DNA from 4 places in the Streptodolium elevatio genome. Region 1 is predicted to be linked to each of the others. Evidence: riboswitches for the same ligand, from Rfam matches in the RefSeq annotation. Region 1 holds a riboswitch; each other region holds the start of a gene.
The links. A riboswitch is a leader RNA that binds a small molecule or an ion and turns the genes downstream of it on or off. The one in region 1 is predicted to bind cyclic di-AMP.

Region 2: it holds a riboswitch for cyclic di-AMP, as region 1 does, so the genes downstream of both, ACWD12_RS36900 (transglycosylase family protein) here and ACWD12_RS12920 (transglycosylase family protein) in region 1, are expected to answer to the same signal.
Region 3: it holds a riboswitch for cyclic di-AMP, as region 1 does, so the genes downstream of both, ACWD12_RS21685 (NlpC/P60 family protein) here and ACWD12_RS12920 (transglycosylase family protein) in region 1, are expected to answer to the same signal.
Region 4: it holds a riboswitch for cyclic di-AMP, as region 1 does, so the genes downstream of both, ACWD12_RS38320 (C40 family peptidase) here and ACWD12_RS12920 (transglycosylase family protein) in region 1, are expected to answer to the same signal.

What each region holds. Positions count from the first base shown of each region.
Region 1 covers NZ_JBSFVE010000005.1:276,294-281,534, forward strand. Annotated here, with positions in the region: partial or broken gene ACWD12_RS12910 (MFS transporter) at 1-44, opposite strand, end outside; gene ACWD12_RS12915 (hypothetical protein) at 136-534, shown strand; gene ACWD12_RS12920 (transglycosylase family protein) at 717-2,000, opposite strand; cyclic di-AMP (ydaO/yuaA leader) riboswitch at 2,004-2,177, opposite strand; gene ACWD12_RS12925 (N-acetyltransferase family protein) at 2,687-3,268, opposite strand; gene ACWD12_RS12930 (helix-turn-helix domain-containing protein) at 3,265-3,831, opposite strand; gene ACWD12_RS12935 (pyridoxamine 5'-phosphate oxidase family protein) at 3,905-4,618, opposite strand; gene ACWD12_RS12940 (aminotransferase class I/II-fold pyridoxal phosphate-dependent enzyme) at 4,797-5,241, shown strand, end outside.
Region 2 covers NZ_JBSFVE010000032.1:12,556-17,796, forward strand. Annotated here, with positions in the region: partial or broken gene ACWD12_RS36895 (NlpC/P60 family protein) at 1-489, shown strand, start outside; gene ACWD12_RS36900 (transglycosylase family protein) at 923-2,317, opposite strand; cyclic di-AMP (ydaO/yuaA leader) riboswitch at 2,321-2,500, opposite strand; gene ACWD12_RS36905 (phosphatase PAP2 family protein) at 3,020-3,673, shown strand; gene ACWD12_RS36910 (hypothetical protein) at 3,962-4,792, shown strand; gene ACWD12_RS36915 (GntR family transcriptional regulator) at 4,922-5,241, shown strand, end outside.
Region 3 covers NZ_JBSFVE010000011.1:246,478-251,718, forward strand. Annotated here, with positions in the region: gene ACWD12_RS21675 (hypothetical protein) at 354-1,640, shown strand; gene ACWD12_RS21680 (hypothetical protein) at 1,669-2,040, opposite strand; cyclic di-AMP (ydaO/yuaA leader) riboswitch at 2,453-2,642, shown strand; gene ACWD12_RS21685 (NlpC/P60 family protein) at 2,648-3,646, shown strand; gene ACWD12_RS21690 (hypothetical protein) at 3,849-4,343, shown strand; gene ACWD12_RS21695 (SDR family oxidoreductase) at 4,482-5,241, opposite strand, start outside.
Region 4 covers NZ_JBSFVE010000037.1:11,256-16,496, forward strand. Annotated here, with positions in the region: gene ACWD12_RS38315 (NYN domain-containing protein) at 360-1,793, shown strand; cyclic di-AMP (ydaO/yuaA leader) riboswitch at 2,507-2,661, shown strand; gene ACWD12_RS38320 (C40 family peptidase) at 2,672-3,787, shown strand; gene ACWD12_RS38325 (hypothetical protein) at 3,922-5,241, shown strand, end outside.

The sequences.
Region 1 (5,241 bases):
ATCAGCAGGTAGATCTGCCACACCTGGGTGACGAACGGCAGCGCGGCATCGTAGGGCGGGCGATGTGAAGGGCCGTGGATTGCGGCACCCGAAGGGCTTGACCTCAAGTTCGCTTCAAGTTCAAGGATGGTCCGCATGAACAGCGACAACGACGCCATCCTGCTCTTCCACAACACGATGCGGATCACCGCCGGGCACCTGGAGGGCTTCCGCAAAGCCATCGCCGACGCCGTCGGGTTCGCCGAACGCCACGGACCCCAGCTCATGGTCGAAGTCTTCGTCGACGAACCGGAGATGACCGCGCACAGTTTCCAGTTGTTCCGGGATTCGGACGCGGTCCGCACGCACTGGCGGCTCGCGGATCCGTACATTCAAGGGGTGATGGAGCACTGCCGCGTCGAGAGCTTCGAGGTGTACGGCGAGCCGGACGCGGAAGTGACGGCCGGTATACGCGAGGGAGTCGGCGAGGGTGCCGTCACCTTCGCCCCGCAGGTCGCCGGATTCCTGCGCTTCGGCGCGGCACTCGCAAGCTGAATGCACGCTGAACTGCCGGACCGGTCAGGCCGTTCGGCAGACCGGTCAAGCCATGTGCGGACCCGGTCGCAGCGACCCGGGTGTGCGGACGCGGCGACGCCCGGCCGGAGGAGTCCGGCCGGGCGTCGGTTTTACTGCTGTCCCGCGTCAGCCCCACAACTGCGCGGGGCGTCTGGTGTGGCTCAGATGCTGACGCCGTGGGCGCGCAGGTAAGCCAGCGGGTTGATGTCCGAGCCGTAGTTCGGGGTGGTGCGGATCTCGAAGTGCAGGTGCGGGCCGGTCGAGTTGCCGGTCGAGCCGGACAGACCGATCTGCTGGCCGGTCGAGACCTGCTGGCCGACCGACACGGACGAGGACGACAGGTGGCCGTACTGGCTGTACTTGCCGTCGGCGTGCTTGATGACGACCTCGTTGCCGTACGCGCCGCCCCAGCCGGACTTGACGACCGTGCCGGAGGTGACCGCCTTGACGGAGGTGCCCGACGCGGCGGAGAAGTCCTCACCGGTGTGGCCGTTCGACCACAGCGAGCCCGAGTTGCCGTACGAGCCGTGCGGCGCGCCCGGGACCGGACGGGTGTAGCCCGACGCGGAGGACGACGACGCGGTGGCGTTGTCGGTCGAGTTCTTGGCCGTGCTGCCGGACTTCGCGGTCGAGCTGCCGGAGTCGGTGCTCAGCTTGGCGCCGGCCTGGTTCTTGGCCTGGTTCTTCGTGCTGCCGGTGTTGGCGGAGGACTTGGTGTCCTCGGTGAGCTTGGCACCGGTCTGCGGGGCCGCGGCCTGGCCGCCGGCCAGGGCCAGCTTCTGGCCCGCGTAGATCATGTTCGGGTTGCCGCCGACGACGCCGCGGTTGTCCTGGTACAGCTTCTCCCAGCCGCCGTCGACGTGCTGGGCGTCGGCGATCTTCGAGAGAGTGTCGCCGACGACGACGGTGTACGAGGTGCTGCCGGTCGACGCGGACGCGGGAGCCTTGCTCTCGGTCTTCGCCTCGGACTTGGTGTCCTCGGAGAGCTGCGAGCCGGACTGGCTCTTCGGGGCGGCGTTCTGGGACTTGGTGGTCGAGCTGCCGGTGGAGCCGGTGTCGATCGAGGGGGTACCGCTGTTCTTGGTCAGGCCCGCCTTGACGGAGCAGACCGGCCAGGCGCCGGGGCCCTGGCCCGCGAGCACCTTCTCGGCGATCGCGATCTGCTGGTCCTTGGTGGCCAGGTCGGCGCGGTCGGCGTACTGGCCGCCGCCGAACGCGTTCCAGGTGCTCTGGGTGAACTGCAGGCCGCCGTAGAAGCCGTTGCCCGAGTTGATGGACCAATTGCCGGTGCTCTCGCACTGGGCGACCTTGTCCCAGGTGCTCACCGGGGCGGCGGAAGCGCTCGTGGCGCCGATCAGGGGGGCGGCGATCGCGGCACCGGTGACACCGGCGGCGACGGCGATGCGGGACTTCGTGGTCAGACGGTTGCGAGTTGCGGACAGCATCAAGCGTTTCCTCTCCTACGCCTGCGAGGTGAGCTGTCGGATTCGGGCTGGAGTTGCCCGGCCGCTCTCGTCCGCCCTTCGGAAAGGGCCGTCGAGCGCGGCTTCACCCCTAGCCGTCCCGGTTGTCGCCGGGCCGGCGCGTTTCACCTGGTTCCCCCGCTTCTGCCGTGGTTGCTTCTCAGCTGTCCCGTCTCGGCCGGCGGCAGAATTCGGCGTTCCGGTGAGCGGGGTCGATGTGTGGGACACCGACGCCGAGAAAGGTAGGCAGACGGACTCCGACAACTCAAATCCCCTCCCCGCAAAGCCGGTTTGGGAATATCGGCGTTCGGGGAATAGGCCACGCGGTGTAGTTCGGGGCGACCGGTATGTGTGCGGATTTCTCCGTACGGTGATCACCGGGCCACGCAGGGCATGATCGCCTCACCCAAAGTGGCCCGGGGGTGATGCAGCGTCGATTCGGTAAAGCAGGGGCAAAGTTATGAGAATCCGGCGCATCACCGCGATTAGGACGTTCCGGATGTGGGGAAGCTGCCTCCCGGCGCGCGCACGAGCCCGCTGAAACCGTCAACACACGTTTGACCGACGGGGCGCGCGCGGATCCACAAGGTCACCGGGGGCATTTCCGGCCGGTGATCCGTCGCGGGACGCGTCGCGTCAGGAGCCGTTCTTCACCGGCTTGTAGAGGTTCACGGCTTGTAGAGGGTCACCGGCTTGTAGAAGAAGGTGCAGTCGCGCAGGACGCCGTCCGGATCGGCCGCGTACGCCGGGACGACGCCGTAGCGCGTCCAGCCCGCCGCCTCGTACATGCGCTCGGCCGGGCTCTCCGTCTCGGTGTCGAGCATGAGCAGCGTGATGCCGGCCTCGGCCGCGTGCGCCTCGGCGGTCGCCAGCAGCGCGCGGCCCAGACCTTGCCCGCGTGCGTCGCGGTGGACCATCAGCTTGACCACGTCGGCGCGGTGCGCGCCGTTCGCCCAGGAGCTGAAGGCCAGGCAGACCGTGCCGAGCACGCGGCCGTGGAAGGCGGCACCGTCGGAGGCGCTGTCGGGGGCGCGGTTGTACGCGGTCCACACGACGAAGGCGCCCGCGCGCACGGCGTCCGCCTGGCTGTGCCACCACGCGGCGCCGTCGCCGGGCGTGAACGGAGTGCGGAAGCCGAGCGACGCACCGCCGGTCACGGTGTCGGCGAGCAGTTCCCCGAGAGCGGGCACGGCGTCGTCGAACGCGTCCGCCGGCAGGCGACGGATCCCGACCCGGGGCGCGGCCGTCACGGCGCGACCACCACGAGTGCGTACCGGACGGGCCGTGCGCCCGGGCAGGCGTACGCGGACGGCCCCCACAACCGGAAGCTCATCGCGTCGCCCTCGTCGAGCGTGTGCGTCGTGCCCTCGACGGTGACGGCGAGCGTGCCGTCGAGGACGCGGATGTGGTGTTCGAGGCCCGGCGTCGGCGGGCCGTCGTACGCGATGTGCGCGCCCGGGGCGAGCAGGCCCTCGACGACCTCGGCGCGCAGGTCCGGGTTCGGCGGGGACACCGAGCGCCGCACGAAGCCCGAGGCCTCGTCGGTCCAGACCCGCTGTTCCTCGGCGCGCACGACGCGGACGGCCTCGGCGCCGGACTCGACCTCGGCGAGCAGACGCGACATCGTGCGCCCGTACGCCGTGCAGAGCTTGTTCAGCAGTGCCGCCGTCGGGCTGATCTCGGCGCGTTCGAGGCGCGAGAGGGTGGAGCGGCTCACACCGGTCCGGCCGGCGAGTTCGTCCAGGGACCAGGTGTGCTCGACGCGTAGCGCGGTGAGTCGCCGGGCGAGGCGTTCGTCGACGTCGTCTCTCATATGCGGGATGGTATCCCGCATATGAGAGAACCGTAGGTGGGGGTTCCGTCGATACACGGTCATCCGCACGCCGTCATCCGCGCCGGGCCAGCCACTCCTTCAGGTACGCGGGCGGCTCGCCCTCCACCCCGGCGTCCGGGCGCGGCGTCCCGGCCGCCGTGCGCAGCGGGACCACCCCGGCCCAGTGGCCGAGCTCTCGGTCGGCCGCGTCCTCGGCGAGCCCGTGCGAGCGGACCTTCGCCGCGACGTCGGACAGGTCGAGGGCGAACAGGCCGGTCTGGGCGGCTTCCTTCGGGCTCGGCGGGCGGCTGTCGGCGTACCGCCCGGGCACGAGGTGGTCGATCATCGTGGCCCAGCCGCGCGCGGTCTCCGCGGGGTCGGTCACCCGGCGCAGCGGCCCGTGGGCGATCACGCAGCGGTAGTCCATGGAGTGGTGCATGGCCGCGCGCGACAGGACAAGGGAGTCCGCGAGCGTCACCGCGAAGGAGACCGGCAGGCCCTCGTCTCCCGCGTGGCGGACCGCGATGGCCAGGTGCGAGCCGCTCGACACGTGGAGGTAGAGGCGTCCGCCGTCGCGGCCGAAGATCAGCGGCAGGATCTGCGGCTGCCCGAAGGCGGTGAACGCGACGTGCGCGAGAAACGCCTCGTCGAGGATCGCGTGCACGGTCTCCGCGTCGTAGCGCATGCGCTCGCGGTATCGCGTGGGCGTGGTCGCCTCGGTGCGGGCGTAGACGGACGGGGGCTCGGTGGTCCCGGTGGTCCCGGTGGCCTCGCGGGCGCTACTCATGTCGGAAACCTCTTTGTACTAGGTCAATCACAAGTTGGTGCTAGTACAATAAGGCGACGAGTTGGGGGACTGTCAACGCAATAGGGTGCGATCACAGATTGCGGCCGCCGGGCAACAGGTCGCCCGCGCCGTGCGACCGCACCGACGACTGCGCGTCGTTGCCGTTCAGGAGGAGATCGTGGCCCCGACCGGGCGTACCGCCGCCGAGATCGCGGCGTCCATCGAGCGCGACCTCCGGCACGGCGGCCTCGCACCCGGCGACGCGCTGCCGCCGGTGCGCACCCTGGCCGCGGGCCTCGGGGTCAATCCCAACACCGTCGCCGCCGCGTACCGCCTGCTGCGCGAGCGGGGCATCGTCGAGACCCAGGGGCGCGCCGGAACGCGCGTGCTGCCGCGCCCGGCGTCGACGGAACGCAACGCCCTCGGCCCGGCCGCGCCGCCCGGGACCCGCATGCTGGTCATGGGCGAACCGGATCCGGAGCTGCTGCCCGACCCCCGGTTCCCCGACCCCGCGACGTGGCGTCCGCTCTACAACCACCCGCCGCTATACGGCCCGCTCGCCGACGCCGCGCGGGGCGTCCTCACGGCAGAAGGGGTCCCCGCGGACCACCTCGTCGTCACCT
Region 2 (5,241 bases), on a different contig from region 1:
CCGCCGTACAAGGAGACGCGCAACTACGTCAAGAACATCCGCTCCCTGGAGCAGAGCTTCGGCGCGGTGAAGGCCCCGTTGCCGCCGTCGGTTCTCGCGGTCGGGGCCATCGAGTTCGCGCAGTCGAAGCTCGGTACGCCCTACCTCTGGGGCGGTGAGGGCACGGCCGCCCACCGGGGCCGGTTCGACTGCTCGGGCCTCACCCAGGCGGCGTACCAGAAGGTCGGCATCAAGCTCCCGCGCGTCGCGAACGACCAGTGGAACGCGGGCCGGCACCCAGCCAGGGCCGAACTGCTGCCCGGGGACCTGGTGTTCTTCGCGTACGACCTCAAGGATCCGCGCAGCATCCACCACGTGGGGATCTACGTCGGCGGCGGCACGATGATCCACGCGCCCTACACGGGCGAGGTCATCCGCTTCGGCAAGATCGACAAGCCCGACTACATCGGTGCCACACGGGTGACCCCCGAGGGGGCGGAGGCCCTGCCGGTACGCGGCGGCCCGGTCGTCGCCAACGTCGCCGGAACGGCGGGGGCAGGTGCACCCCGTACGTCCTTCTCCGACACGACCCCCGCGCCGCCCACCCCCACCCCCGCACCGGCAACCCCCTCGCCGACAGCCCCCGCACCGAGCCAACCACCGGCGCAGGCGCCCCCGCGTCCCGGTGCGCCGACGACCAGCCGCCCGGCCCCCGGCAAGCAGCCGCCGCCCTCCAGGCCCACCACGTCCCCACCGCCCACCCGTGCCCCCGCCGCGGCCCCTGTGCGCCCGTAGCGGCTCCCGGCGACGCCCATCCCCCACAACAGGCCGCCACCCGCCCGAAAACGCCGCAGGCCCCGGACCGTGGGGTCCGGGGCCTGCGGCGTGGTGCCTCTACCGCGTCACTGCGATGTCAGTTCGACCGATCGCGAGGATCAGTGGATCAGACGTTGACGCCGTGGGCGCGGAGGTAGGTGATCGGGTTGATGTCCGAGCCGTAGTTCGGGCCGGTGCGCACCTCGAAGTGCAGGTGCGGGCCGGTCGAGTTGCCGGTCGAGCCGACGAGGCCGACCTGCTGGCCGGTCGAGACCTTCTGGCCGACCGAGACGGAGATCTTCGACATGTGGCCGTACTGCGTGTAGCGGCCGTCGGCGTGCTTGATGACGACCTCGTTGCCGTACGCGCCGCCCCAGCCCGCGGAGACCACGGTGCCGGAGGTGACGGCGCTGACCTTGGTGCCGGCCGACGCGCGGAAGTCCTCACCGGTGTGGCCGTTCGACCACATGGAGCCCGAGCGGCCGTACGAGCCGCTCGCCGCACCCGGAACGGGGCGGACGTAGCCGGACGACGACGCCTCGGTCGACGACGAGTTGCCGGTCGACGGCTTGGCGGCGCTCGAGTTCGTGTTGGAGCTCGTGCTCGGCTTGGTGGTCTCGCTCTTGGCGGGGGCCTTGTCCTCGGTCAGCTTCGCGCCCGAGGGCTTCGTGGACGAGGAGGACGCCGACGGGGCCGGAGCCGGCTTCGCCGGGGTGTCCTCGGTCAGCTTCGCCGGGGCCGGGGCCGCGGTGGACTGGCCGCCCAGGGCCAGCTTCTGGCCCGGGAAGATCAGGTTCGGGTTGCCGCCGACGACGCCGCGGTTGAGGTCGTACAGCTTCTGCCAGCCGCCGGTGACGTCGTGCGCCCGGGCGATCTTGAACAGGGTGTCGCCGACGACGACCGTGTAGTCGGCCTTGGCGGTGCTCGCGGACGGCGCGGGGGTCGCCGGCTTGGTCGGGGCCTGCTGCGTCTTCGCCTCGGGCTGCGCGGCCGGCTTGGGGGCGGCGGCCTTGGCGTCCTCGGTGAGCTTCGCACCCGAGGGCTGCTGCGCGGCGGGCTTCGGCGCGGTCTGCGTCGAGGTCTTGCCCTGGGTCTGCGAGGACCCGTTGGACGAGCCGGTGTCGATCGAGGGGGCGCCGCTGTTCTTGGTCAGGCCCGCCTTGACGGAGCAGACCGGCCAGGCGCCGGGGCCCTGGCCCGCGAGCACCTTCTCGGCGATCGCGATCTGCTGGTCCTTGGTGGCCAGGTCGGCGCGCGCGGCGTACTGCGTGCCGCCGAACTCGCGCCAGGTGGAGTTGGTGAACTGCAGCCCACCGTAGAAGCCGTTGCCGGTGTTGATGGACCAGTTGCCGGTGCTCTCGCACTGGGCGACCTTGTCCCAGGTGCTCACCGACGCGGCGGAGGCGGTGGTCGCCCCGATGATCGGGGCGGCGATCGCGGCACCGGTGACACCGGCGGCGACGGCGATGCGCGAGGTCGTGGACAGACGGGTACGGCGATGACGCCCGGTTCCGGACAGCATGAAGCGTTTCCTCTCCTACGCCTGCGAGGTGAGCTGTCGGATTCGGGCTGGAGTTGCCCGGCCGCCCGCGGCGACCCCGGTCGAAGGGTCACTGGTACGGCTTCACCCCTAGCCGTCCTGGTTTGTCACCAGTCCGGCGCGTTACACCTGGTTCCCCCGCTTCTGCCGTGGCTGCTTCTCAGCTGTCCCGTCCCGACCGGCGGCAGAACTAGGCGTTCCGGTGAGAGGGGTCGGTGTGGGGACCGACGCGGAGCACGTTAGGCAGACAGATCCTGAGATCACAAGCGACTCATCGTAAGAACAGGTTTACGTCCGTTTTGTGGTGGGCAAGACGTCACTCCTTGTCACTTTTGGACGGCCGAAGGTGTCCGAATTCCTACCTTCGGTACCGCTCCACTGACCGTTTGTGAAAAACCACCACGCTTCGCGCACGGACGGTGATCGAACGTCAAATCGGTGTGACCTGGCCGACATTCCGAAGGCAAGATCCGAAATGTCCGACATGGGGCTTTGTTCGGCAGGTCATCGGCGCGCATCTCCTTCGATCGGATGACCTGACGGGCACTCTGCCATCATTCGTCCGGATTATCCGGTCGGCCGAGCTCCCTCTCAGGGCCCCAATCAGGGGAATCCCCGCGGTTCGGGAACCGCGCAGACCTCCCAAGCGTGATCTTGAAGGACGAATTCTCGGGAGGTCCTGCCGTGTCCGTGTACGCCTTGCCCGCCGCGGCCGAGCCCGCGGTGCCCCTCGCCGCCGGAGACAACATCGACGTCGATGTCCTCCAGGGCGTCAACGGCCTCGCCGAGGACACCACATGGGCGCACGGCTTCATGGAGTTCATGGGGGAGTACGGCCTCCTCGCGATCCTCGCCGGACTCCTCGGCATCGCGTGGTTCCGGGCCCGCCGGCGTCCCGACCACGACGTCGCCGTCGCCGGGCTCATCTGGGCGCCGATCGCCGCCCTGCTCGCCGAGGTGGCCAACATGCCGCTGCGCGAATGGGTCGACCGGCCCCGCCCCTTCCTGACCCACCCCGACGTCACGGTCCTCGTGCAGGGCAAGGACGACCCGTCCTTCGCCTCCGACCACGCCCTGCTGACGATGTCCCTGGCGATCGCCCTGCTGCTGGTCGACCGGAGGCTCGGCGCTATTGCCGTCCTCGTCGCCGTCCTTCAGGGGTTCGCCCGCCTCTATGTAGGGGTCCACTACCCCACGGACATCCTGGGTGGCTTCGCGCTCGGCGCTCTCGTCGCGCTCGCGCTGTCGCCGCTGGCCCTGCGTGCCCTGCTGCCGGTCGTACGCCGGGTCGAGACCACACCGCTGCGCCCGCTGGTCGTCGCGGAGCCGACCGGCTGACCCACCGCTCGCACCGTCCCGCCGCACACCGCACACCGCGCGCCTGCACGCCGCCCGCAGCCCATCGCGCCCGACGTGGCGTACCCCGCCCTCGACGAGCCACCGCCCGCAAGGGTCAAGATTCCCGAAACCGGGCCCAACCGCGCGCCCTCGGTGCCAGACTCACCCGCGTCCGGTCATCGGATCATCATCCGAGGCGTCACCCCTCCGCGCCGTTTCCCCGGACAGTCGCTCCTGCGCGGCCACCGTCCCGTGGCGCGCGCACTCCACGACGAGGGGTCCACAGCCGTGTCCGCACCGACATCCGCACGCCGCCGTACGCACCGGGCAACCGCCAAGCCCACCCCCGCCGCCGGCCGCGCCGGCACCCGCACCACCACCACCCGTAGCCGTACCCGTACCCGCGCCGCCACCCGCATCTCCGCCGCCGCAATCGTCCCGGCCGCCGCGCTGGCCGCCCTCCTCGCGGGCGCGGCCCCCGCGCAGGCCGCCACAACCCCGGCGCCGACCACACCGCCCCCTGCCGCCATCGCCGCAGCCGCAGAGCCGACGGGCCGGGCCGACGGCCAGGAGCAGGCGGAGCGTGTGGAAGCCGCGCTCCGCGAGGTCGTCGACCTCCAACTCCTCCAGCCCACCTGCGGCGAACGCGGCGCGCTCACCGTCGCCGCCCTCCAGGCGCTGCGCACGATCGGCGTCGAGGTCAAGTCCACCGGACTGCCCAAGATCGACCTCGGGCCGCTCGGCTGGATCGGCATCGGCTCGCAATACCCCGGACGCGCCGTCGCCCTCGAACTCCACCTGCTCCCCGCCGGACCCATACCGGTGAATCTGACGGTCGGCGAGAAGGCGTGCCCGTCGCGCCCCGGAACGCCCGGGCCGCGCACCCCGGAACCGCCTTCGACGGCGACCGCGACGCCCGTCGCGCCCACCTCCGCACCGCCCGCGACCCGTCCTGCCGCGTCCGTGCCCAGCACGAGCCCGCAGCCTTCCGCGCAGCCCGAACTCGCCCGTACCGGCGGCGGATCGCCGACGTGGCCGTTCCTCGTCTCGGGTGCGGGACTGCTCGCCGCGGGCGGTACGACCGCCGTCGTCGCCGCGCGCCGCCGCCGAGCCGGCTGACCCGCCACCCGCGAAGCTGCGCCGTACGCACGCAGTTGGGTACGGTCTGGTGGAGGCGCTCCGGCCCCGGCCGCGCGGCGCCTCCACGGCGGGAACCGCACGCCGTGTCACGGAGGGACTTGAAGCGGCATGGACGAGGCGGGCACGGGGGACAGGGTCGACCCCGGGGCCGAACCAGGCGCCGATCCGGGAGCAGACGCCGCACGCCTGGGCGAACGCCTGAGCCTGCGCGAGCAGGTGGCCCGCGCGATCCGCGCGGCGCTGATCGCCGGCGACATGCGCCCCGGCGTCGTCTACTCGGCGCCCGGCCTCGCCACCCGCTTTGGTGTCTCGGCGACGCCGGTACGCGAGGCCCTGCTCGACCTCGCCAAGGACGGCCTCGTGGAACCCGTGCGCAACAAGGGGTTCCGGGTCCGGGCGCTGTCCGCGCAGGACGCCGAGGAGATCCA
Region 3 (5,241 bases), on a different contig from region 1:
GGGCCCCCGGCCGGGCGCGGACCGGTCACGGGCCGGTCAGGGGAAGGGAGTCGGGTCTGGTCGCCGTGGGGGGCGGCCGGGCCCGGTTCCCCTTCGACCCGATCCTCCTTGCCGCCAGGTTCCCTTCGGCCGACCGAGTTCCCCTTCCCCCGGGTTCGGCTTCCCCCGGTTCCTCCACTTCGAATTCCCCGCCCCCGGTGACCGTGCCCGATTCGCTGTCTTGTCGATTCATGTATTTTCCCGGGCGTTTCGCGCCGCCTGGAGTGTGAGGGGTCTCCAGCTGTCGTCGTCTCATCGCGTTCCGCCATACTGCTGCGCGGAATTGACCCCCCGGCGAGATGAAGGACAGATCCTTGACGCACGTTCCACCGCCGTGGCCGCCTGCTCAGCCTCCCGGGGCGACGGGCCAATTCCCCTTCCAGCCGGGCGCGTACGCGCCGCACCCCGCGCCGCACCCGTCCGCGCCCTCGTCGGCACCGCCGCCCGGTCCCGGTCCCGGCGGACCGCAGGGTAGGCCGCCCCGGACCTTCGGCACCGTCGCCGGCAAGGTGCTCGCGTACCTGATCAACCCCAAGGGCGCGGCCCAGCGTGCGCTGAAGCCGCAGAACCGGCTGGCCCCGCCCGACCCGCGCATCGACCAGCTGGGCCTGATCCGCACGCTGATCGGGATGGCGGTGGTCGTGTGGGTCGCGGTGAAGTACGACAGCGTCGAGGGCGACAAGGTCTTCAGTGAGGCGATCCTGCACGTCACGATCTCCGTCGTGGTGGCGATGGTCGCCGTTCCGCTCTGTGCGCTGGCCTTCGTACTGCTCTCGCACGACAACGTCCGCCGGGAGACGCGTCGGGCGATGCGCTATCCGATGACCTCGATGGCCTGGTTCCTCGGGGCGGGCGGCATCCTCGCGGCGGTGGCCGCGAGCGGACTCGTCGAGGCCAAGCCGGACCACCCCGCCATGTGGGTTCTTCTGCTGCTGGGACTGGCCGGCTTCATCTGGACCGGCTTCTTCGCGATCTTCGCCTTCTTCCTGGTCCCGCGGCACCTCTTCGCGGCGGCCGACGGGCACCTGCTGATGCCCAGCCTGCTCGCGCCGACGCTGTCCTGGGCGGTCGCCGCCGTCGACTTCGCGTCTCCCGGCAACAACCGGGTGCCCGCGGTGGTCGCCATCGTCGTGACGCTCGGCGGGCCGGTCACCATCACCGCCCTGTCGGTGTGGGAGGCCAAGCGGGTCCGCGAGCTGTACGGGGTGACCTTCCGCGGCGGGCCGTGGCCCGCCCGCGTACCGGCGCACGCGGTGCAGGCGGCCCAGCAGAGGGCCCAGCGCCAGGCGTCCCGGGCCGCGGTGGTGACCGGCTTCGCGAGCGGCGGTCTCCTCGGCTGGCTCCCGCGGCAGGTGGCCCGTGCGGCGTCCGGGTCATGGGCGGCGCCGACCGGCGGCAGCGGCGGCGGCATGGCCGGGTACCAGCCCGGCTACGTCGGGGTACGCCCGTTCCCGCATGTGGCCCACGTGGTCGGGGTGCTCTTCACCTGCGGGTTCTGGAGCCTGGGATACCTGACCTCGTACCTGCGCTGGAAGCGGCGCAACGCCGCGGCCCTTCGCAACCACGGCGGTGCCCCCGGCGGCGGGCCCGGCTGGTACTGACGGGCCGCTCCGGTGCCCGGGCCGGGCGTCAGAGTCCCAGCCCGACCCAGAAGCGTGCGAGCTGGTCGAAGGCCAGCACGGCGACGGCGCCGGACGCGCACACCACCGTCGTGACGAGTCCGGCCGCGCCCCAGGCGCGGTCGGCTCGCGCGGACGTCTCGTCGCGGGCGGCCGGCAGAAACAGCGACAACCCCAGTGCGCCGCCCAGGACCGCGGCGACGATCCCGAGGCCGAACCAGACCACCGACCCGCCCTCGCCACCGGGCACGCCCTCCCACAGCATGGCCATGCCGCCGAGCCCGAGGCCCCAGGCGAGGAGCAGGGTGAGCGCGCGGACCGGGAGCGCGACGAGTGCGGGGGAGGACAACCACATCAGGCTTCGGCGCGTCGCCTCGGTCACCGGGCCTCCAAGGTGTCTGGCAAGAGCGTCTGTCGAGAAATGTCTATTTGGAGATGAGTCGTCATGATTTGACGGCACTCCTTTCGACGCTAGAGCCGACTTCGGCGAGTGGCAGCCCGGCGCATCCGAAGGAGTGACAAACCCTTCTGTTGCCCAAATATGGACAACACGGAACGTATGGTGATTTGCCATCCCGGGCCGTCAAGACGATTTCGAAACTTTTTGGGTAAGCGGACCGTCACGCTCACTCTGCGACATATCCGCATGTCATCCCCGCAGGCAGGAATGGCCGTCATGCGGCTTCGGCGACTTGACGCGGCCTTTATCCGTCCGGAAACGCACCTCGCGAGTTGTGGTCGCACGAACGTTCTGTCTAGCGTCACCCCCGGTTTCGCCGCCCAGGCGTGGCCCGCCGACCGGAACGCCGAATCCCGTCCCCGGTCCCGGCGATGATGCACGACATCCGGACGGGAGCGGGGGAACCAGGTGGTATGCCGTACCCGGACATCCGGGTCCGGCTCGGGGTGAAGCCGCGCAGCGCGCGGCCGGGCCGCTCCGGTCCGAATCCGACAGCTCACCTCGCAGGCGGCAGGAGAGGAACGACTTCATGCTGTCTGCCCACAGCGTTCGCTGCCTGGTGGCCGCCGCCGGTATAGCCGGCCTCGGCGCCACGCTCACCGCGACCGCCGCCCACGCCGCGCCCGCCGCCCCCACCTTCCCGCGGAACGCCCCGGTCTCGGCGCCGGACGACGCGGCCGCCCCCGCACCGGACGTCACCGTCACCCCCGCACCCGCACCCGCCGCCGCCCCGGCCGCGCCCGCCCCGCTCGCCACGTACACCGTGGTCGCCGGCGACACCCTCTCGGAGATCGCCCAGGCGAAGGACATCCCGGGTAACTGGCAGGCGCTGTACGACATCAACCGGGACCAGCTGCCCCGCGGCGCCGACTGGATCGACATCGGCCAGGTCCTCAAGCTCGCGGGTGTCACGCAGGACGCCGCGCCGCAGAGGCCGGCCGCCGCGCCGAGCGCCCCGAGCACGTCGACCACCGAGAAGACGTCCACCAGGACCGCGCCGAAGACCTCGACGAACACCAAGCCGCAGAGCTCGTCGTCGAAGCTGACCGTCGACGCCCCCGCGAAGGCCCCGACCCGGTCCACGAACCAGGACACCTCGGGCACCACCGCCAAGACCACGACCACGCCCAAGACGCCGACGCAGCAGTCGACGGGCAGCACCGTCGCCGCACCGTCGTCCGGCAAGGCCGCCACCGCCATCGCGTTCGCGAAGGCGCAGCTCGGCAAGCCGTACGTCTACGGCGCCGCGGGCCCGGACGCGTACGACTGCTCCGGCCTGGTCCAGGCCGCGTGGAAGGCGGCCGGCGTGTCGCTGCCGCGCGTCACCAACGCGCAGTTCGCGGCCGGCAACAAGGTCTCGGTCTCCAACCTGCAGCCCGGTGACCTGGTCTTCTACTACTCGGGCATCAGCCACGTCGGCATGTACCTGGGCGACGGCAAGATCATCCACGCGCCGAACTCGCGCAGCGTCGTCAAGATCGTCGACGTCGACTCGATGCCGATCGCCGGAGCCACGCGCCCCGCGTGACCCCGCCCCCTCGGTGGCACACCCGGCGGCCCGACCGCCGGAGACACAACCCCTGACCGGCCCCGCGCGGACGGCGGTCCACGCTTCTCAGCTCGTGGACCCGCCGTCCGCGCGGGTGTCCGCAGGGGTCTGCCGCGTTTCTCGCGCCCGCCTCCGGGCAGGCGACGAGTAGAGACCCCGGCGCGGTACGGAGGTGTCCATCATGTCCGGGCCCGCACTCAGCAGACGCGAGCGCCTGATTCTGCGCGACATCGAACGCGACCTCCTCGACGACGAGGAATTCGTGCTCCGCATGAGCGACCTGATGCGTGCCGTGCCTCCGGTCGACGAGCGCACGGCCGGCGAACCTCCGCCCGTCGGGACGCTGCCCGACCGGACCGTGCCGGACCGCGCGCCGCCGCCCGTCGGGCACCCCCGGGAAAGGCCCCCTCGCCGAACGAGGCTGCGCCGGATACGGCCGCCGGGCGCCTCGCCGTACGGCGACGCGCCGCCGCGGGCCCGGTCCCGGCGCACCCGCTTCCGCGAGGCCGTACGCGACCACGGACTGGTGCTCCTCGTGCCGGTTTGCGCCGCGCTGGCCGCCGTGACGTTCGGCGGGGCACCCGTGTACTTCGCCGCGGTGTTCGCCGTCGTGCTGGTGGCGACCGTCGCGGTCGGCGTCAGCCGCTACCGGCACCGCCGTCGCCGCAGGTCCTGAGCACCAGGTCCTGAGCACCAGGTCCGCGTCTCCAGAACCTGGGCACCGGAACCTGAGCACCAGACCCGCCGCACCGGAATCCTGAGCGGCAAGTCCTGATGACCGTGGCCTGAGCGCCGACGACGACGGCCCCGCGCGTCAGCCGATGCCGCCGGTCGCCCGGATGTTCTGGCCCGTGAGCCACCGCGCGTCGTGCCCCGCGAGGAACGCGACCACGTCGGCGACGTCGGACGGCTCGCCGAGCCGTGCCAGCGGCGACATCTGCGCGGCCATCTCCAGCGCCTCGGGCGGGTTGGTGCCGCGCAGCAGGTCCGTGTCGGTCGCGCCGGGGGAAACCACGTTGGCGGTGATGCCGCGTATCCCGAGCTCGCGCGCGGCGACGTACGTCAGCTGCTCGATAGCGCCCTTGCTCGCCGCATAAGGCGCGATGCCGGGGGCCGACCGCACGGTGTTGAGCGTCGAGATCGTGATGATGCGGCCCCCGTCGCGCATCTGCCGGGCGGCGTACTGGAGCAGCAGGAACACCGACCGCATATCGGTTGCCAGGACCTTGTCGAACAGGTCCGGGTCGAGGTCCGCCAGCGGTGTCGGGACGAACGCGGTCGCGGCGTTGTTGACCAGGATGTCGAGGCCGCCGAACTCGGCCTCGGCCTCGCGCACCAGGCGGTCCGCGGCGTCCGGCTCGGTCAGGTCGACCTGCACCGCCCGCACCTTGCCGCCGTGTTCGGCCACGCAGCGCACGACGTCCTCGGCGGCGGCGTGGCTGGTCGCGTAATTGAACAGCACGTGCGCGCCGTCCCGGCACAGGCGTTCCACGATCCCGCGGCCGATCCCGCGCGAACCGCCGGTCACCACGGCCGTCTTGCCCTCCAGCGATCTGCCCTGCGGTGTCTGGTCC
Region 4 (5,241 bases), on a different contig from region 1:
CCTCGGGCGGCAACGGCTACGCGGGTCCCGCGGTCGGCGGCGAGGCGTCGCCCGGCGCGGCACACGCTGCCCGGAGCGGCGGCGCGGGTGCCCAGCCGCCGGCGGACGACTCGCGGAGCGGCGGTTCCGCGTACGGCGACGATTCCCTGCTGCGGGCGGCACTGTCCGGCGGCAGGCGCCATGCCCCGGCGAACGGCGCCGACACGGCGGACACCCGCGCAGCGCAGTTGCCCGGGGTCGGCGCGGACGGCGTTGGCGGCGGGGAGAATGCCGGCGGACGCGCCGCCCCGGTGCGGGACGAGGGCGACACCGCGGCCTCGTCGGATGACGACGGCCCTGCCGACGCGGACGCGGACGGCGTGGCCGAGGCGGGATCCGAGTCCGACACCGGCGCTGCGTTCGAGGCCGAGTCGGCGCCGGAATCCGGCGCGGACGCCCACGCCGACGGTCAGGACGGCGCTCACGACGACCCCACCGACCACGACGCCGCGCCCCGCGGGCCGCTGCCCGACGGTGTGCGCCAGCGGGTGATCGCCCTCGCGGCGGACGGCCTCGGCGCCATGACGTCCGACGAGATTCCGGTCCCGCTGCGGCAGTTCGCCCGGTTCACCCCGTCGCGACGGGCCAAGCTGGCGGCCACGCCGCTGGCCGGGGTGCTGGAGAACGACCCGGTGTTCCGGCAGCGGATAGCGGAGCGCCTGCGCCGCGGACTCCCGGACCTCGCGGCGGCTTTGGACGCGGGGCGCCCGCCCGCCGCGGCCGATCCGCTGGACGTCGCCGCCGCCGCGTACCTCCTGCGGCCGCCCGGGTGGGTCGCGCTGCTCGACACCGCGGGGCAGGCCGCCGAGCGCGCGGCCCAGGACCGTGCGGGCGCCGAGGCCGCCGCCGTGGTGGACCGGCTGGAGTCGGAGCTTGGCGCGCTGCGTGCCGCCGCCCGTACCGAGCAGGAGAAGTTGCGGGCCGACCTGGAGGAGGCCCGCAAGGAGGCCGAGCAGTTGCGCCGCCAGGTCCGCGGCCTCCAGGGCGGCGCGAAGCACGCCGAGAAGGAGGCGAAGCGCGCCCAGGCGGAGTTGGCGACCGTACGCGCCGAGGCGCAGACGGCGATCGCCGCCGCGGACAAGGAGACGCGCCGCCTGCGCAGCAGGGTCTCCGAGGTGGAGTCCGCCCTCGAAGCCAGCCGCCGGGCCGCGCGCGAGGGCCGCAGCATGGAGGACACGCGCGTACGCCTGCTCCTCGACACGGTCCTCGAAGCCGCCCAGGGGCTGCGCCGCGAACTGGCCCTGCCGCCGGTCGGCATCCGCCCCGCGGACACCGTCGACGCCGTGGCGCCCGAGGGGGCGAGCCCCAAGGACATCGCCAAGCGCGCGCTCGAAGGCGACGACCCCGCGCTCCTGGACCAGTTGCTGAGCCTGCCGCAGGCGCACCTGGTGATCGACGGCTACAACGTCACCAAGACGGGCTACCCGTCGCTCGCCCTTTCGGAGCAGCGCGTACGCCTACTCGGGGGACTTGCCGTCATCGCCGCGCAGAGCGGCGCCGAGGTCACCTGTGTGTTCGACGGCGCGCAATTGGACGCCCCCGTGCTGCTCGCCCCGCCCCGCGGGGTGCGGGTGCGCTTCAGCAAGGCGGGGGAGACCGCGGACGAGCTCATCCGCCGCCTGGTGCGCGCCGAACCGCCGGGCCGTCCCGTGATCGTGGTCTCGTCGGACCGCGAAGTCGCCGACGGTGTAAGGCGGGCGGGGGCGCGCCCGGTGCCGTCGACGATGCTGCTGCGCCGGCTCGCCCGCGGCTGACCGCCGCGCCGCCCCGTGCGATGCGTCCCATCTCGACCGCCGTGGTTGACATGTGACGTTGTGTCAGTGCCCGTCCCTACCGTGTGTTCCAGGAGCAACCGCTCCATCGCAGCTCCATCGGAACGCAACGGAAGAGGTGGACGACCATGCGGGTCTGCTGCCGTACGTGCCGTGCCCGAGGTCCGGCGTGTGCTGATTGTGTGGTCCCTCAAATTCTCGACGATAAATCGGACTTTTCGCCCGATGCGTCGAAATCCAACGAGTCGGTTCCGGTGTGCCGACACGCCGTGGTGGATGTGGGATATCCCACAATGCGCCGTAACGACACCGATACGGGTGATTCGCCCGTAGGGCGGAATTCGGGAATTACCGGGTGTCTCGACCTCTCGCCGGAAACCGTCGACCGCATAGCCCTGCTCGCTGAGGCGGGCCTGTCCCGCCCCCTCCGGTACGTCCCTGACCTGCGCGAAGATCCGTCGAAGCCGACTCCTCGGGAGCCGCGCCAAGCGGCCGCCGAGCCGCCCGCACAACGCCGTAAACCGCCACGAAAGTATGAACAGATGGTCGCTCTCTGATCACGCTCGGTGGACCCGGAAGCATTAATCACGAGATCTCTTGTAAAACTTCGGCGATTGATTTGAACGGATCAAGCCCGGGTCACTAATGTCTCGGGCTGAGTGCCCGCAATGTCGATCGTCCAGCCAGGGCGGCGGCGGGGACTCCCGCCGAGTCCGACGAGGCCGCGAGGCCGAGCCGGAGCCGGGGAACCATTCCCCGTGGGGTGAATCGACACGAAGTCTGTGTCGTAGGGCGTCTCTTCCGGCCCGAACCCGTCAGCTCACCCGGTAGGCGGGCGTAGGAAGAAGGAGTTCGCCTACGTGGCGTCCCACCGACGGCCGAAGAAACCGAGCAAGGCGCGCGTCGGCGTGCTCACCGCCGCTGCAGCCACCGCGGTGGCGCTCTCGCCCGGCATGTCCCAGGCCGACCCGGCCCCTTCCAAGGACCAGGTCAAGGCCCAGATCAACGAGCTGACCCATCAGGCCGAGGTCGCGACCGAGGAGCTCAACGGCTTCCAGGAGAAGACCGAGCTGCTGCAGGGCCAGGTCTCGCAGATCCAGGAGCGGATCGCCCAGGAGCAGTCCGACCTCATCTCGCTGCAGAGCACCATGGGGGTGATCGCCAGTGCGCAATACCGCAACGCCGGCGTCGACCCCACGCTCCAGCTCATGCTGTCGGAGAAGCCCGACGAGTACCTGAGCAAGGCGGCCGCGCTCGATCAGATCACCGCGCAGCAGGCCGCCTCGATCGAGCAGATCCAGGCCAAGAAGCGCACGCTCGACCAGGAGCGCACCGAGGCCTCCGCGAAGCTCGGCGAGCTCGAGGACACCCGCAAGAACCTCTCGGCCAAGAAGGCCGAGGTCGAGAAGAAGCTCCAGCAGGCCCAGGCCCTGCTGAACACGCTGACCGAGGCCGAGCGCGCCGCGATCCTCGCCGAGGAAGGCCACGGCGACACGATCGAGGCGGACGACCGCGCGTCGCGCGACGAGGCGCGTACCCCGTCGTCCACCGCGCCGACCACCACCAAGCCTTCGCCGACCACCACCAAGCCGGAGACCGAGACCCCCAAGGTCACCGTCCCGGTCAGCGGGCGGGCCGGTGCCGCCGTCGCGGCCGCCGCGTCGAAGGTCGGCAAGCCGTACGTGTACGGCGCGACAGGCCCCAACTCCTTCGACTGCTCCGGCCTCACCGGCTGGGCGTGGAAGCAGGCGGGCGTCTCGCTGCCGCGTACCTCGCAGGCGCAGGCCGGCGCCGGCCGCAGCGTCCCGGTCGACCAGATCCAGCCCGGCGACCTGGTCATCTACTACAGCGGCATGTCGCACGTCGGGATCTACGCGGGCGGCGGGCAGATCATCCACGCCCCCAAGCCCGGCACCAACGTGCGCTACGCGCCGCTGCACTCGATGAAGGTCGTCAAGGTCGTCCGTCCCTCCTGACGCGTCCGCCGACTCACCGCCCCTGATGCCGCACCGCGCCACCGGAGGCCGAACCTCCCGGTCCCCACGCCGGGAGGTTCCCGGTGCGCGGAACTCGGCGGGTGGCCCCGTTCGCGGTCTCGTACGATCAGTCCGTGGACGACCGGGGCCCTAGGGCGCGACGGATCCCGCGGTGGCTCCTGGTATTCGCGGCAATCTGCGCCGCGATATCCACCGGAATCGCCCTGGGAGTCATCGGCCTGGGCTCGGACGGTTCGAGCCGCGGGTCCGCTCCCGGCGCGAGCCCCTCTCCGCCGGTACAGGCCGCCGACCTGCCCGCCGGCCAGGAGAAGCACACCGATCCGCGCAACGAGGCGATCGCCCGGCTGCTGGAGCGCCGGGCGACGGCGGTGCGGACCCACGACCGCGCCGCGTACCTCGCGACGATCGACCCGGCGGCGAAGGCCTTCCACGACGCGCAGGCCGCGGCGTTCGACAACGCGGCGCAGATTCCCTTCGCGTCGTGGGACTACGAACTGGTCGCCGCCGACGCGTTCACCCTTCCGGAGCAGCGCCTCGCGACTTTCGCGGGCGCCACGGTGTTCGCCGCGCAGGTCGACCTGACGTACCGCATCGAGGGCTTCGACAGCGCGCCCGTGCGCAGCCCGCAGTACCTGACCTTTGTGCTCCGCGACGGTGCCTGGTTGATCGCCGCCGACACCGACGGCACCGACAGCGGCATGCGCGGCGCGGTGCAGGTGTGGGACCTGGGACCGGTCACGGTGCTGCGCGGGGACTCGGGCATCGTGCTCGGGGTCGGCGACGGGACAGACCTGCGGTCGTACCAGAAGGACATGGACACCGCGGTGCCCGACGTCCACAAGGTGTGGGGCGGCGTGTGGGCCGGGAAGGCCGTCGTGATCGTCCCGGCCAACCAGGAGCAAATGGCCCGCCTGCTCGGTGCCGAGCCGCAGCAGTACGCGCGCATCGCCGCGGTGACCACCGGCGAGCGCGGCGCCGACGTCGACGCGGCCGCCGCCGACCGGGTCATCGTCAACCCGGACGCGTTCCGCGAACTCGGCGCGGTCGAGCGGCGCGTCGTCATGACCCACGAGATCACCCACGTCGCGAGCCGGGCGTTCACCCGCAACTGGACCCCCACGTGGCTGTCCGAGGGCTTCGCGGACTACGTGGGGTACCTCAACTCCGGCCAGACCATCCGCAGTGCCGCCCCCGAGCTCCGCCGTGACGTCCGCGAGGGGCGGGTGCCCCGCACGCTGCCCGCGGACGAGCAGTTCGAGACCACGCAGGAGGCGCTGCCGCAGGCGTACGAGATGGGCTGGCTTGCCTGCCGGATGATCGCCGAGCGCTGGGGACAGGAGAAACTGGTCGAGTTCTACCGCGCGGTCGGCGAGGCGCCGCCGCCCGGTGTGGGACAGCCGGACCAGAAGAGCCGCCTCACGAGCGCGTTCGTG